Linked DNA regions of Variovorax paradoxus. The protein of the gene in region 2 interacts with the protein of the main gene of each other region in a pairwise test. Links are inferred from orthologs where the notes say so. Each region holds a gene or a part of one and is shown on either strand. Other genes may lie near its edges.

The links.
Region 1: the proteins of NWF24_RS11255 (region 2) and NWF24_RS02485 interact in binary tests that used the Escherichia coli proteins (3 or more experiments, as listed by UniProt). The link is inferred for Variovorax paradoxus from one-to-one orthologs.

Annotation. Positions count from the first base shown.
Region 1 is NZ_CP102931.1:523,356-530,423, reverse strand. Bases 1,282-4,172 are described here. They hold NWF24_RS02485 (bifunctional alpha/beta hydrolase/class I SAM-dependent methyltransferase), read left to right. Parts: upstream 1,282-1,789; coding sequence 1,790-3,556; downstream 3,557-4,172. Other genes in these bases: NWF24_RS02480 (phosphatase PAP2/dual specificity phosphatase family protein), read left to right, coding at 3,553-4,172; NWF24_RS02490 (CDP-alcohol phosphatidyltransferase family protein), read left to right, coding at 1,282-1,758. In the rest of the region: Holliday junction branch migration DNA helicase RuvB, read right to left, coding at 1-1,053; more of NWF24_RS02490, read left to right, coding at 1,141-1,281; more of NWF24_RS02480, read left to right, coding at 4,173-4,902; NWF24_RS02475 (hypothetical protein), read left to right, coding at 4,892-5,341; NWF24_RS02470 (lysophospholipid acyltransferase family protein), read left to right, coding at 5,338-6,063; NWF24_RS02465 (phosphatidate cytidylyltransferase), read left to right, coding at 6,060-7,016; NWF24_RS02460 (YdeI/OmpD-associated family protein), read left to right, coding at 7,013-7,068.
Region 2 is NZ_CP102931.1:2,388,963-2,396,054, forward strand. Bases 2,724-5,638 are described here. They hold NWF24_RS11255 (DeoR/GlpR family DNA-binding transcription regulator), read right to left. Parts: upstream 4,612-5,638; coding sequence 3,835-4,611; downstream 2,724-3,834. Other genes in these bases: NWF24_RS11245 (DUF3297 family protein), read left to right, coding at 2,724-2,795; NWF24_RS11250 (DUF2272 domain-containing protein), read right to left, coding at 2,802-3,824; NWF24_RS11260 (phosphocholine-specific phospholipase C), read right to left, coding at 4,744-5,638. In the rest of the region: NWF24_RS11225 (CDP-alcohol phosphatidyltransferase family protein), read right to left, coding at 16-654; NWF24_RS11230 (glutamine amidotransferase), read right to left, coding at 731-1,471; NWF24_RS11235 (hypothetical protein), read left to right, coding at 1,581-2,042; NWF24_RS11240 (ribonuclease HI family protein), read left to right, coding at 2,043-2,507; more of NWF24_RS11245, read left to right, coding at 2,541-2,723; more of NWF24_RS11260, read right to left, coding at 5,639-6,933; NWF24_RS11265 (hypothetical protein), read right to left, coding at 6,971-7,092.

The sequences.
Region 1 (7,068 bases), 1.9 Mb from region 2 along the record:
GAGGTCTTGTCCGTCGGAACGGCTCGAAGGCGGCGTCACGCCCAGGTGGCGGTACGCCGCCAACGTGGCGATGCGCCCGCGCGGCGTGCGCTGCAGGTAGCCCTGCTGGATGAGGTAGGGCTCGATCACGTCCTCGATGGTGTCGCGCTCCTCGCCGATGCTGGCCGCCACGTTGTCGAGGCCCACCGGGCCGCCGTCGAAACGGTGGATGACGGCCTCAAGCAGCTTGCGGTCCATCAGGTCGAAGCCCTGCGGGTCGACGTCGAGCATGGCCAGCGCCTTGTGCGCAATTTCTTCGGTGATACGGCCATTGCCCTTGACCTCGGCGTAGTCGCGCACGCGGCGCAGCAGGCGGTTGGCAATGCGGGGCGTACCGCGCGAACGGCGGGCGATCTCGAAGCCGCCGGTTTCGTCGGTCTCCACCTTGAGCAGGCGGGCGCTGCGGGTCACGATCAGCGCCAGCTCTTCGGGCGTGTAGAACTCCAGCCGCGCAACGATGCCGAAGCGGTCGCGCAGCGGGTTGGTCAGCATGCCGGCGCGGGTGGTGGCGCCCACCAGGGTGAAGGGCTGCAGGTCGAGCTTGATGCTGCGCGCCGCGGGGCCCTCGCCGATCATGATGTCGATCTGGTAGTCCTCCAGCGCGGGGTACAGGATTTCCTCGACGACCGGGCTCAAGCGGTGGATCTCGTCGATGAAAAGCACATCGTTCGGCTCCAGGTTGGTCAGCAGCGCCGCCAGGTCCTTGGGCTTCTCGAGCACGGGGCCGGAGGTCTGGCGCAGGTTGACGCCCAGCTCGGCCGCGATGATGTGCGACAGCGTGGTCTTGCCCAGGCCCGGCGGGCCGAACAGCAGCACGTGGTCGAGCGCCTCTTTGCGCTTGCGCGCGGCGCCGATGAAGATTTCGAGCTGCTCGCGCACCTTAGCCTGGCCGACGTATTCGTCGAGCAGCTTGGGGCGCAGGGCCCGTTCGATCGCCTCTTCGTTGGGCGATGCGGGGGCTGCGGACACCACGCGTTGGGGGGCGGGCGCGAAGTCGTCTGTCTGGATGGTCATTGGGTAAGGGTCTGCGTCGGCAAGTTTAGTCCTTGGGCCAGACTGGCAGAATGCTTCGGCACATAACAAACGAGGGGAAGCCAGCACGTGTCGATCTACGAACTGAAGCCGCGTTTCCAGGCCCTGCTGCGGCCGCTGGTGGTCCGCCTGCATGCGATGGGCGTCACAGCCAACCAGGTCACGATGGCGGCATGCGTCGTTTCGGTCGCGCTCGGGCTCTGGCTCTTCTTCGCGGCGCCCTCGCTGGCGGCCTTCGGGCTCATTCCGCTGTGGATGTTCCTGCGCATGGCCTTCAACGCCATCGACGGCATGCTGGCGCGCGAACACAACCAGCAGAGCAGGCTGGGCGCCTTTCTCAACGAACTGACCGACGTGGTCTCCGACGCGGCGCTGTACCTGCCCTTTGCACTGGTGCTGCCTTTCAGCGGCTTCTGGGTCGGCACGGTGATCGTGCTGGCCGGGCTGAGCGAATTCGCCGGCGCGCTTGGCCCCACGGTGGGCGCCTCGCGCCGCTACGACGGCCCGCTGGGCAAGAGCGACCGGGCCTTCGTGTTCGGCGCGCTCGGCCTCTACGTGGCGCTGGGCTTGCCGCTGCCGGGCTGGACAGCCTGGCTGATGCCGCTGCTTGCTGTGCTGGTGGCCTGGACCACCGTCAACCGCATCCGCCGCGCCCTGGCCGAGGCCGACGCCGCAGGCCGCCACTGAACAAGCTCCTACAAGATTTCACAGGGATTCAATGAACGACACCACTCCACGCGCTCCGAACGAGCTTCATTTCCAGACGCACGACGGCGAATCTCTTTTCTACCGCCACTGGCCGGCCACCGGCGCCACGCGGCGCGGCGCCATCGTGCTGTTCCATCGCGGCCATGAACACGGTGCGCGCATGGCGCACCTGGTCGACGAGCTGAACCTGCCCGACTTCGACTTCTTCGCCTGGGACGCCCGCGGCCATGGCCGCTCGCCCGGGCAGCGCGGCTACAGCCCGAGCTTCGGCACTTCGGTGCGCGACGTGCAGACCTTCGTACAGCACATCGGCACGGCGCACGGCGTGCCCGAGCAGGACATCCACGTGGTCGCGCAGAGCGTGGGCGCGGTGCTGATCGCCACCTGGGCGCACGACTACGCGCCCAAGGTACGCGGCCTCACGCTCGCCTCGCCGGCCTTCAAGGTCAAGCTCTACGTGCCGTTCGCGCGCGCCGGGCTAGGGCTGATGCACAAGCTGCGCGGCCTGTTCTTCGTCAACAGCTACGTGAAGGCGAAGTTCCTCACGCACGACCCGCAGCGCATCGCCAGCTACGAGAGCGATCCGCTGATCTCGCGGCCCATCGCGGTCAACATCCTGCTGGGCCTGTACGAGGCCGCCGACCGCGTGGTGGCCGACGCCAATGCGATCACGCTGCCGGTGCAGCTGCTCATTTCGGGCGCCGACTGGGTGGTGCACCACAAGCCGCAGCACCAGTTCTTCGAGCGGCTGGGCAGCGCGGTCAAGACCAAGACGGAGCTGCCGGGCTTCTTCCACGACACCCTGGGCGAGAAAGACCGGGCGCCGGCCGTGGCCTCGATCCGCGAATTCATCCTGCAGCGCTTCGACGAGCCCGCCGTGCCTGTGGACCGCCGCGAGGCGCACCTGAGCGGCGACACGGCCGACGAGTCGCGCGCACTGGCCGAGCCGCTGTCGCCCCTGTCGCCGCGCGGCGCCTACTGGGCCATGACCCGCGCGAGCCTGAAGCTGGGTGGCACGATGTCCGAGGGCATCAAGCTCGGCCACGCCACCGGCTTCGATTCGGGCAGCACGCTCGACTACGTGTACCGCAACCATCCGCAGGGCAGCTCGGCCATCGGCCGCTCCATCGACAAGACCTACCTGGACTCCATCGGCTGGCGCGGCATACGCCAACGCAAGATCCACGTCGAAGAGCTGCTGCGCATTGCAATGGAGCGCCTGGCCGACATGCACCGCGAGGTGCGCGTGATGGACATCGCCGCCGGCCATGGCCGCTACGTGCTCGACGCGGTGCTGGCCAGCCCCGTGAAGGCCAGTTCCATCTTGCTGCGCGACTACAGCGACATCAATGTGCGCGACGGCCGGGCGCTCATCGCCGAGAAGGGCCTGGAAGACGTCGCCCAATTCGTGCAGGCCGATGCCTTCGACCGCATGAGCCTCGCGAGCGTATTGCCGCGGCCCACGCTGGCCGTGGTGTCGGGCCTGTACGAGCTGTTCCCCGACAACGAAATGGTGCGCCGCTCGCTCGCGGGCGTGGGCGACGCGGTGGAAGACCGCGGCTACCTCGTCTACACCGGGCAGCCCTGGCATCCGCAGCTCGAGATGATCGCGCGCGCCCTCACCAGCCACCGCCAGGGCGAGGCCTGGGTGATGCGGCGCCGCACGCAGTACGAGATGGACCAGCTGGTGGAAGAAGCGGGCTTCCGCAAGATCGACCAGCGGGTCGACGAGTGGGGCATCTTCACGGTGTCGCTGGCAGTGCGCGTCACGCAATGACCGCCTGGCTGGCGCAACGGCCCTGGAAGCGCGCCGCCGCATGGCTGGTGTTTCTGGGGCCGCTGTTCTACGCGACCTATGGCTTCGCCAACTGGTGGGCGACCACGCGGGCGAACGTGCCGTCGATGGCTTTCGAGTGGGAGCGGCAGGTGCCGTTCTGGCCGTGGACGATCTTTCCGTACTGGACGATCAACGTCTTCTATGCGCTGTCGCTGTTCCTGGCGCGCAGCAGGCACACGCTCGACCGGCACGCGCTGCGGCTGGTGACGGCCACGCTCATCGCCTGCAGCTGCTTCATCCTCTGGCCACTGCACTTCAGCTTCGGGCAACCGCCGGTCGACGGGGCGCCGGCTTTCCTGTTCAACGCGCTGCGCGGGTTCGACCAGCCGTTCAACCAGGCGCCTTCGCTGCACATCGCGCTGGCCGTGATCCTGTGGGACTGGTACCGGCAGTTCATCCGGCCCCTCTGGGCGCGGCTGGTGCTGCATGTGTGGGCCTTCGCCATCTGCGCGTCGGTGCTCACGACGTGGCAGCACCACTTCATCGACATTCCGACCGGCGCGCTGCTCGGCCTGTTCTGCGTGTGGCTGTGGCCGCTGGAGCGCGTGGTGTCGATGCCGCGCGCGTGGCGCATCACCCGCGACCCGCAGCGCTGGAAGCTGGCGGGGCTCTATGCAGTGGGCGCGGCGCTGTTCCTTGCGGCTGCGCTGTACGGCGGCGGCGTCGTGCTGTGGCTGGCATGGCCGGCCGCGTCGCTCGCGCTGGTGGCGTTGAACTACATCGGCTTCGGCGCACGCGGCTTCCAGATGAACGGCCGTGGCCGCATGGGCTGGGCGGCGCGCTGGATGCTGGCGCCCTACCGGCTCGCCGCCGCCATCAACGCCTGTCTCTGGACCCGCAAGCTACCGGCTTCGGTCGAAGTGGTGCCGGGCCTGCGGCTGGGCCGCCGGCCGACGCACGCCGAGTGGCTGGCCGCCGGACAGCCCCGTCTGGTGAGTCTGTGCGCCGAGCTGCAGATGCCGGCAGGCGTGCCGCATGCGCACTGCGTGCCGCTGCTCGACCTGACGGTGCCGCCAACCGTGCGCCTGCAGCGCGCAGCGGCCGTCATCGAAGGCCAGCGCCGGAACGCGGACGGTGCCACAGTGTGGGTCTGCTGCGCGCTCGGCTTCTCACGCAGCGCTGCGGCGGTAATCGCCTGGCTGGGCCGCTACGGCCCGGCCGGCGGCGTCGCCCAGGCCGAAGACACGGTGCGCCGCGCACGGCCGCAGATCGTGCTGCGGGGGGCCTGGCGGGTGTCACTGGAGCCGTTCAAACCTTTGCCGGAGGTACCGCCCCATGACCGATGACAACGACCGAACCACCTGCGCCGCACTGGCCGGCCTGCTGCGCGCCATCGCGCTGCTGGGCCTCTGGGGCTTTGCGCTCACCTGCATCTCGGCGCTGGTGCTCGCGCTGACGCTGCGCTCGCTCTCGACCACTGCCACCATGGGCTTCGGCGCGGTCGTGATCCTCGGCGCGCTGGAGCGCTACTTCGCGTTCCGGCTGCGCTTCGACGAGGCGCTGTTCGACGGGCTCGCGCGCAACACCGTCGCTTCGCTCGAAGCGCTCGACAAAGCGCTCTCAACGCTCGGGCTGCGCGAGCCACCGCCGTCGCAACACGCCACCACGCGCCCGCTCGACGACCGCGTGCAGGGCACCCGACAGCTCATGCAGCGCCACGCCATCGTGGTGGCGTGCCAGAGCGCCTTGTTCCTCCTTGCCTTGATGACACAGGACCTCTCTTGACCGAAGAAAACAACAAAAACAACGACAAGCCCGAAAGCACCGTGCTGCGGCGCGGGCTCGCCATCGTGGCCGGCAAGCTGATCATCGGCGCGGCCGGGCTGCTGACCGGGGTTCGCGCCATCTGGTCAGGCACCACGCCGAAGGCCGAGCAGACGCTGTACTTCGCCAACCACACGAGCCACGGCGACTTCGTGCTGTTGTGGGCCACGCTGCCGCCCGACCTGCGCGCGCTCACGCGGCCGGTGGCCGGGCAGGACTACTGGATGGCCTCGAAGACGCGCCAGTTCATCGGCGCCGACGTGTTCAATGCGCTGATGATCCGCCGCGACGGCTCGGGCCAGGGCGAGAACCCTGTCGAGCAGATGAAGGAGGCGCTGGACGCCGGCGACTCGCTCATCATGTTCCCCGAGGGCACGCGCAACACGGGCGACGAGATCCTGCTGCCGCTGAAAAGCGGGCTCTTCCACCTGGCGCGCGCCTGCCCCAACGTGCGGCTGGTGCCGGTGTGGATCGAGAACCTGAAGCGCGTGCTGCCCAAGGGCACGCTGGTGCCGATTCCGCTGGCGTGCACGGTGCGCTACGGCGCGCCGATCTCGCTGGCCGAAGGGGAAGACAAGAACACTTTCATCGCCCGCGCACGCACGGCGATGCTCGACCTGCGCCCCGAATACGACCGCATCGAACAACAAAACGGACAAAGCAACGGAGGGAGCGCCTCGTGATCGAACTCTCTCCTTTCGCGTGGACCACGCTCAAGCTTTTCGGCGGTGTGGCCGGAGTGCTGATACTGGCCTCGGCCATCGGCGCACTGCTCAAGTGGCGCGTGGCGCACGGCCAGCCGCATTCGGTGATCGACAACCTCAACTCGCGCGTCAATGCGTGGTGGGTGATGGTGGCGGTGATCGGCATTGCCTTTGCCTTTGGCAAGGGCGGCGTGATCGTGCTGTTCTATCTGATCTCGTTCTATGCGCTGCGCGAATTCATCAGCCTGGCCTATACGCGGCGCGGCGACCATGCGCCGATCGCGCTGGCTTTCTACCTCGCGCTGCCAGGACAGTATTTCCTGATCTGGATCGACTGGTACGGGCTCTACGCGATCTACATCCCGGTCTATGCCTTCCTGCTACTGCCCATCCTGGCGGCGGTCGGCGGCGACACGCGCCGCTTCCTGGAGCGCACCTCGAAGATCCAGTGGGGGCTGATGGTGTGCGTGTTCTGCATCAGCCACGTGCCGGCCCTGCTCACGCTGCAGATTCCTGGCTTCGAAGGCCGCAACCTGCTGCTGATCGCGTTCCTGGTGATCGTGGTGCAGGGCAGCGACGTGCTGCAGTACGTGTGGGGCAAGCTCTTCGGCAAGCGCAAGGTGGCGCCCGAGCTGTCGCCCTCCAAGACCTGGGAAGGCTTGATCGGCGGCGTGGCGAGCGCCACCGCGCTGGGCGCGGCGCTGTACTGGGCCACGCCGTTCAACCCGTGGCAGGCCGCACTGATGGCGCTCACGATCTGCCTTATGGGCTTCTTCGGCGGCCTCGTGATGTCGGCCATCAAGCGCGATCGCGGCGTGAAAGACTGGGGCTCGATGATCGAGGGCCACGGCGGCATGCTCGATCGGCTCGACTCGGTGATCTTTGCAGCACCCATCTACTTCCACGCGCTGCGCTACTGGTGGGTGCCATGACCACGAAGACGGCGGAGCGCATTCCGCACGACACGCCAGTCGAGTGCACCAA
Region 2 (7,092 bases):
GAGTCGAGTGAGCGGTCAGAACTTCGGGATTCGCAGCGTCTTGCTGATCATGAGCGTGCCCGAGAGCGCGAAGAGCAGCGTGAGCGGATGCAACTGCCACGGCCCGATGACCCAGGCGCCGCCCCACAAGGCGCTGCCGATGTGGCCCTGCCAGGCCGCGTATGCCAGCACGCCCACCAGCACCACGCTGGTCGGGATGGGGGTGCCCTCGAAGTACTTCACCTTGTCGGAGCCGGCCGACAGTGACTCGGCCGTCACGTTGAAGCGCGCGAGCCGGCTCACGCCGCAGCCCACGAAATAGATCAGGATCACGCAGTCCCAGCCGCCGTTCAGCCCGGCCGCGAAGCCGAGCGCGGCGGGCGCCATGCCGAAGGAGATGATGTCGGCCAGCGAGTCGAGCTCGCGCCCGAGCGCGGATTGCGTCTGGCGCCAGCGCGCGATGCGGCCGTCGAGCACGTCGAAGATGAACGCTGCCGGCGCGAGCGCGGCCGACCACAGGAACTGCGCGAGCGACTGGCTCGCCATGAAGGCCATCGCGAGGAACACCGCGCCCACCCCGCAGGCTGCATTGCCGAGCGTGAAGGCATCGGCCAGGTGGAATTCCCGGAGCATCGAAAAATGCTTGCGGGTCGGCGCGGGGGAGGGAGTGGTCATGAAGGATGGGTTGGGCAAACGGCGAATGGACCGCACCTTAACCGAAGCGAAACGCGCTTCTTGTCAGCGCAGGGCGTCAGACGCCGTGATGCGCTTCGACGATCCGTGCGAATCGCCCGAGCAGGCTGGCTGCTGCGTCGGTCTGGATCACGTGCTCGCGCAGTGCGGCCGGGTCGGTGCCGGCGCGAGCCAGGCCGTCGGCCAGCTGGTCGATGTAGCCGCGCATGACGTCGGCATCGAACTCGGGGTGGAACTGAACGCCCCAGGCATGGTCGCCCGCACGGAACGCATGCACCGGCTCGTGGTCGTTGCCGGCCAGCCGCACAGCACCTTCGGGCAGGCGCAGAGCGCTCTGCCAGTGCACCGCGTGGGCCGGGAACTGCGCGGGCAGGCCGCGCAGCAACTGGTCGGTAGCGGCGGCATCGTCGAGCGTGACGGTCACGGTGCCGACCTCCGCGCCCTGCGGGTGGTCGCCGGCCTCGCCGCCGAGCGCATGCGCGAGCAACTGGTGGCCGTAGCAGATGCCGAGCACTGGCGTGTCGTGCGCCACGAGTTGCGCGAGCCAGGCGGCCGTGGTCTCGCTCCAGGGTTCGCGGTGCGACACCATCGCGTGCGAACCGGTGACGACCGCGCCCGACACCTCGGCCGGGTCGGGCAGGGCGTCGCCGCGGCGCGGGTCGACCACCAGCAGGGGCAGCGCGCGCGTGTCGAGCCCGTCGGCAATCCAGTGCTCGAAGTCGCCGCGCTGCGTGCGCAGGGCCTCGAAGGTGTCTCCGAGCTTGACGATGACGAGCGGGTGCGGGCGGTGGTTGTCCATGCCGCGATCATGCCGCAGGTGCGCATCGGGCCCGCAACGGCTACAGTGGATGACCCGGGGCGGTCCCCGGGTGTTTGACCTGACTGCAACCCTGCCGAAAAATCGACCGATGCGCACCTTGGCTGCCTCCCTCACGATCTTCGCTGCGGCGCTGGGCGCACAGGCGGCTGAGGTGGTGCGCTGCACGGACGCCAGCGGGGCCATCTCCTACACCAACGTCGCCTGTCCGGCGGGCAGCAAGCAGTCGCGGCAGGTGCCGATCCTCGAATCGCCGCCCGCCGAGGCGCGCCGGCCAGACTACACACCGGCGCCGACCCCCGCAGCACCGATTGCACCGCCCAGCCAGGTGGCCAGCAATCCGCCTTCGGGCCCGGCCATCATCCCGCGCTATCCCGCCGACACGCAGCCCGCGGCGGCCGATCCCCCGGCCGTCGTCATCCTGAGCCCCGATCCGTACTACGACGGCGTGCGCCCTATCCGACGTCCGCCGCCGCATGTGAACGACCCGGGGCCGCCGCCCGGCCAGCGGCCCTGCCAGAACCTCGCGGGCATCAAGCGCGGCAACTGCTGAATGAGCGCAGGAGAAGCCAGGCCACACAGCCTTCCGTGGACCGTCTACTGCGACGGCAGCGCCATGCCCAACCCGGGGCGCATGGGCATTGGCGCCGTCATCACCGCGCCCGACGGAACGCGCCACACGCTGTCGCAAGCCACGCATGCCACCGGCTGCAACAACGAGGCCGAACTGCGGGCGCTGACGCTGGCGCTGCAAGACCTGCGCGAGCGCGGTGCGACGGCGGTGCGGGCCTACAGCGACAACAGCATCCTGGTCGAACAGCTCGGCCCGACCGGGGCGAAACCGATCGAGCGCCTGGCCGACCTTTTCAACGATGCCCGCGCCTTGCTCGGCAGCTTCGACGACGTGCGCGTGCAGTGGATTCCGCGCCACCGCAATGGCGAGGCCGACGCGCTGGCACGCGCCGCCTTGGGCTTCGCGCCCAAGCCGCCTGCAAGGCCCGCGAAGAAGCGGCGATAGGGCAGGGCCCGGGAGCCCCTATCATCACGCGCCATGACAGAAGCCACTCCCCGCCCACCCCTTCCCGACCACCTCTCCATCGATCCGCGCAGCCCGCACCACGTGGCCGCCGCCTTCGAGCACGACATCGGCATCCGTTTCAACGGCAAGGACCGCCTCGACGTCGAGGAATACTGCATCAGCGAAGGCTGGATCAAGGTGCCTGCAGGCAAGACGCTCGACCGCAAGGGCAAGCCGCTGCTGCTCAAGCTCAAGGGCACAGTCGAGGCGTACTACAAGGAAGCCTGAGCGCGCTCAGCGCCACTGCAGCAGCAGCGACCAGGGCTGGCGGCTCATGTGGCGATCGATGCACCCCGGCGCGCCCGGCGTGCATCCCTCGGGCAGGTAGCTCGGGTCCAGCCAGCGCGTGCCCGGCGCAAAGTCGAGCCGGCGCCGCGTGACCGACTGCAGCACGTTGCCGCCCACGGTGTCGAAGCCCGTGGCATCCACGGCCACCACCACGTCGCAATGCATGGGCAACGGCTCGCCGCCGGTGTCCCGCGCGGCCAGCACTTCACCGATCTTGTCGAAGGTATCGAGCCCGGCGCCCGCGCCGCGTGCCTGGCAGACCAGGTCGCCGACGCGCGGTGGCGTGCGCCTCAGGTCGCAGGCGCGCAGGGCGTAGCGCGTGGGGTGGCCCGCGGCCTCTTCGATGCCGGCCTGCCACGCGGCGCCCGCATAGTCGACATGCGCTTCGGAGAACACGAATTCGTCGTCCGCCAACCCGGCCTGCCGCGCCAGCCAGCTGATGAAGGCCGCGGACCAGGGCGTGTCGATCACCGCGACCCGGCTCAGCGCGGCCTGAACGGCGCGCAGCTCCACTGAATCAAGTCCCTCGCTGGGGCCGACGCCCATGCCCTGCAGGCGCCCGGCCGTCGCCTCGTTCAACGCCTGCATCAGCAGGTGCCGGTCGGCGCCCCGCAGTGCGCCGAAGCGCACGAGCGACGGGAGCTGCGGATCGACGGCCTGCCAGTAGCCCAGCACCCGCTGCCATGGTGCGAGGCCCGGCACCGTGCGGCGCGTGTCCTCGGCCTCCGAGTCGCCGGCTTCGGTCATGCGGCCTTCGGCGTCCATGGTCTGGCCGCCGAAGGCCTCGTGCTCCTGCAGTGCGAAGGTCGCCATCGCGACTGCGCGCGACGGTGAGGGGGCTTGCGTGGCCGTTTCGAGGCAGCCCGATGCAGCGGAAGCCGGTCCCGGCGCGGATGCGAGCAAGAAGGCTGCGGCACCCAGGGCCGCCATCGTCCATCGCGAGGCAGGGGAAGCGTCCGCTCGCAGCATGCGATGCGCCTCAGGCCACTATCACCCGCTCGCACGCTTTGCGCAGCGCCGACAGTCCCGGCAGCTCGCGCGCCTTGGCATCGGTGACCACTACATCGATGTCCGTCGTTCGCGCATAGGTCACGCGGCTGGCCTGGCCGATCTTGGCGTGGTCGGCCAGCAGCACCAGCTGCTGCGCCTGCTCGGCCATCGCGCGTGCCACGGTGGCTTCGTGGTGCTCGAAGCTCATCGCGCCATGCTTGGCGTGAAGACCCACCGGCGACAGCAGCGCGACGTCGGCGCGATAGCGGCGGATGGCCTCCACCGTGGTGTCGCCGAAGGTGGCTTGCGTTTTCACGTCGGTCTGGCCGCCCAGCAGGATGGTCTGGTTGCCGGTGAGGCGGCCTTCGCCCGCGCCCGCGAGCTTGAGCGCGATGTTCAGCGAGTTGGTGATGACCGTCATGCCGCTCAGCGTGCCGATCTCTTCCGCGCAGATCGACATGGTGCTGCCCGCATCCATGAAGATGGTCTGCCCCGGCCGCAGCAGTGCGACGGCGGCCTTGGCAATGGCGCGCTTTTCGCGCTGGCGCGCCACCAGCCGCACCGCGAGCGGCGGCTCGGGCTCCGCCTTGATGGCAACGGCACCGCCGTGCACGCGGCGCAGTTCGCCCAGGCCTTCGAGTTCGAGCAGGTCGCGACGCACCGTTTCGCGCGACACCGTGAGGTCCTGCATGATGCGCTCGACGCTGAGTCGCGAGAAGGTGGCGAGCAGGCTGCGGATGCGCAGGAATCGTTCTTCTTGGAGCATGGAATGCCGGCGTAAAAAAGAAAAAGGGCGGCGTCAGTGTGACAGCCGCCCCGGTTGCACGTGAACAGGCACAGGGGCCGTGCAATTGTGCCGGCCAATATCCCGATGCAGGTGCGTTGGCCCCGTCCGTTGTCAGAGATCGGCGAGACCCATGGCCGGATCGCTCACCGAGTGCTTGCCGGTTTCGACGCGGCCGGCAAAGCGGCGATAGAAGGCCGGATCGGCATCGCAGGTAACGGCGAAGTCGTACCACTGGCCGCTGCTGGCCAGCACCCACAGCTGCTCGGCCTTGCCGCCGCCGTTCACCGTGGCGTTCCACGGGCCGTCGTCGCGGTAGGCCTTGGCGCGCACTGTGAACTTGCAGGCGCCACCACCGCCGTTGAGCATTTCCAGGTACACGTTGCCGTTTGCAATGTCGTAGCACACCTGCACTTCGGGGTTGGGTGCGCCGCCGGCGCGAAGCCGGTTGAGGTCGCCCTTGAAGTGGCGGTGATAGCCGTTCGGCCCGAGCACCCACAGGTCGTAGAAGCCGCTGTTGTCGGTCGTGGGGTTCCACGTGTCGTCGAGCGTCTTGCCGGGCTCGACCATGTAACGGCGCGGCAGGCGGTCGAGGTTGAGCTTGTCGTACACATGGAACACGGCCGCGGCCTTGCCGCTGTTCTTGAAGATCAGCCGCATCTGGCCCTTGATGACGTCGGCGCGCGCGCTCGTGTGCAGCTCGTATGGCAGGGCGCGCGAGGGGCGTGTGCCGGTGGCCTGGCGCGGCAGTTGCGGGTCGAGCGGCAATGCCACTTGCGCCAGGGCCTGCTGGTCGGCACGCAGCTTGTCGGCGTCAGCCTTGGTCGTGCGTCCCGTCAGCGTGGGCAGTGCTTCCGTGTTGGGCGTGGCGAAGTTGAATGCGCTGGTGAGGTCGCCGCACACAGCGCGGCGGAACGGCGAGATGTTGGGCTCCTTCACACCGAAGCGTGCCTCGATGAAGCGGATCACCGAGGTGTGGTCGAAGGCCTGCGAATTGACCCAACCGCCGCGGCTCCACGGCGAGACGATATACATCGGCACGCGCACGCCGGGGCCGTACACGCGGCCGTCGGGTGCGGGCTGGCTGCTGGTGCCCGGCGGCTTCGGGTGCGTGAAGCGTTCCGCGGCGAGGTCGGCCTCGGGCAGCGTGGTCTTGCCGGCCATCGAGCCGTCGGGGTTGAGCGAGGGCGCGGCCGGCGAGGGGTAGTGATCGAAGTAGCCATCGTTCTCGTCGAAATTGATGAGCAGCACGGTCTTGCTCCACACGTCCGGCACGGCGGTGAGCGCGTCCAGCGTTTCCTGGATGTACCAGCCGCCCTGCACCGGGCTCGAGGGGCCGGGGTGCTCGGAGTAGGCCGCGGGTGCAACGATCCACGACACCTTCGGCAGCTTGCCGTTCTTGATGTCCTGGCGGAACTGCTCGAGGAAGCCGCCGTCGGGCATGGTGTTGGCAATGCCCTTGTAGAGCGGGTTGCCGGCGTCGTCGCTGGCCGGGTCGTAGGCGGGCGACGGGCCGTCGTTGCTCACCGGCTTGCCCGAATCCTCGTTGGCCTTGCGGTACTGCTTGAAGCCGGCCAACGGGTTGTCGGTGAAGTTGTCCGGCAGGCTCTGGTAGATGATCCAGCTGACCTTGGCTTCCTGCAGCCGCTCGGGGTAGGTCTTCCACTCGTAGCCGGTGGTGGACGGGCCGATGTCGTCCCATTCGTTGTTGACGGTGGCCACGTTGGCGCCCGTGGGGCCGTTGGTGCCGGTCCAGTGGAACATGCGGTTCGAGTTGGTGCCCGTGTGCATGCTGCAGTGGTAGTCGTCACACAGCGTGAAGGCATTGGCCAGCGCGAACTGGAACGTTACCTCGGCCTCCTTGAAGTAGCCCATCGACGCATTGGTCTTGTAGCGCGGCCATTGGTAGGCGCGCCCGCCGTCCCAGGCGTTCTGGCCGTCGCTCCAGGAGTGGGGGGTACCGCTCACGCGTTGTGCGTTGCCTTTGCGGCTGTCGAGGTGGTAGGGCAGGATGGGCTTGCCGGTGGCATCGCTCTGCTGCCACACGTTCAGGCCCTTGGGCAGCGGAATGGTGAAGCGGTCGCCGAAGCCGCGCACGCCCATCAGCGTGCCGAAGTATTGGTCGAACGAACGGTTCTCCTGCATCAGGATCACGATGTGTTCGACGTCCTGGATGGTGCCGGTCTTGTTGTTGGCCGGAATGGCGAGCGCGCGGCGGATGCTCGGCGGAAAGGCCGTCAGCGCGAGGGCGGCGGCGCCGGTTGTGGCCGTGCCGGTGAGAAATTTGCGACGTGAGTTCGTCATGGGCTTGTTGTTTTGGTTGGACATGGTTCGGCGGGGCTCAGGGTGCGCAGCTCTTCACGGGGGCAACGCCGGTGTCGGGTTGCGTGGGCGTGGTAGGGGGCGTGGGTGTGCCGCCGACGAAGCCGCCGCCACCTCCGCTGCCGCCGCAGGCGGAAAGGG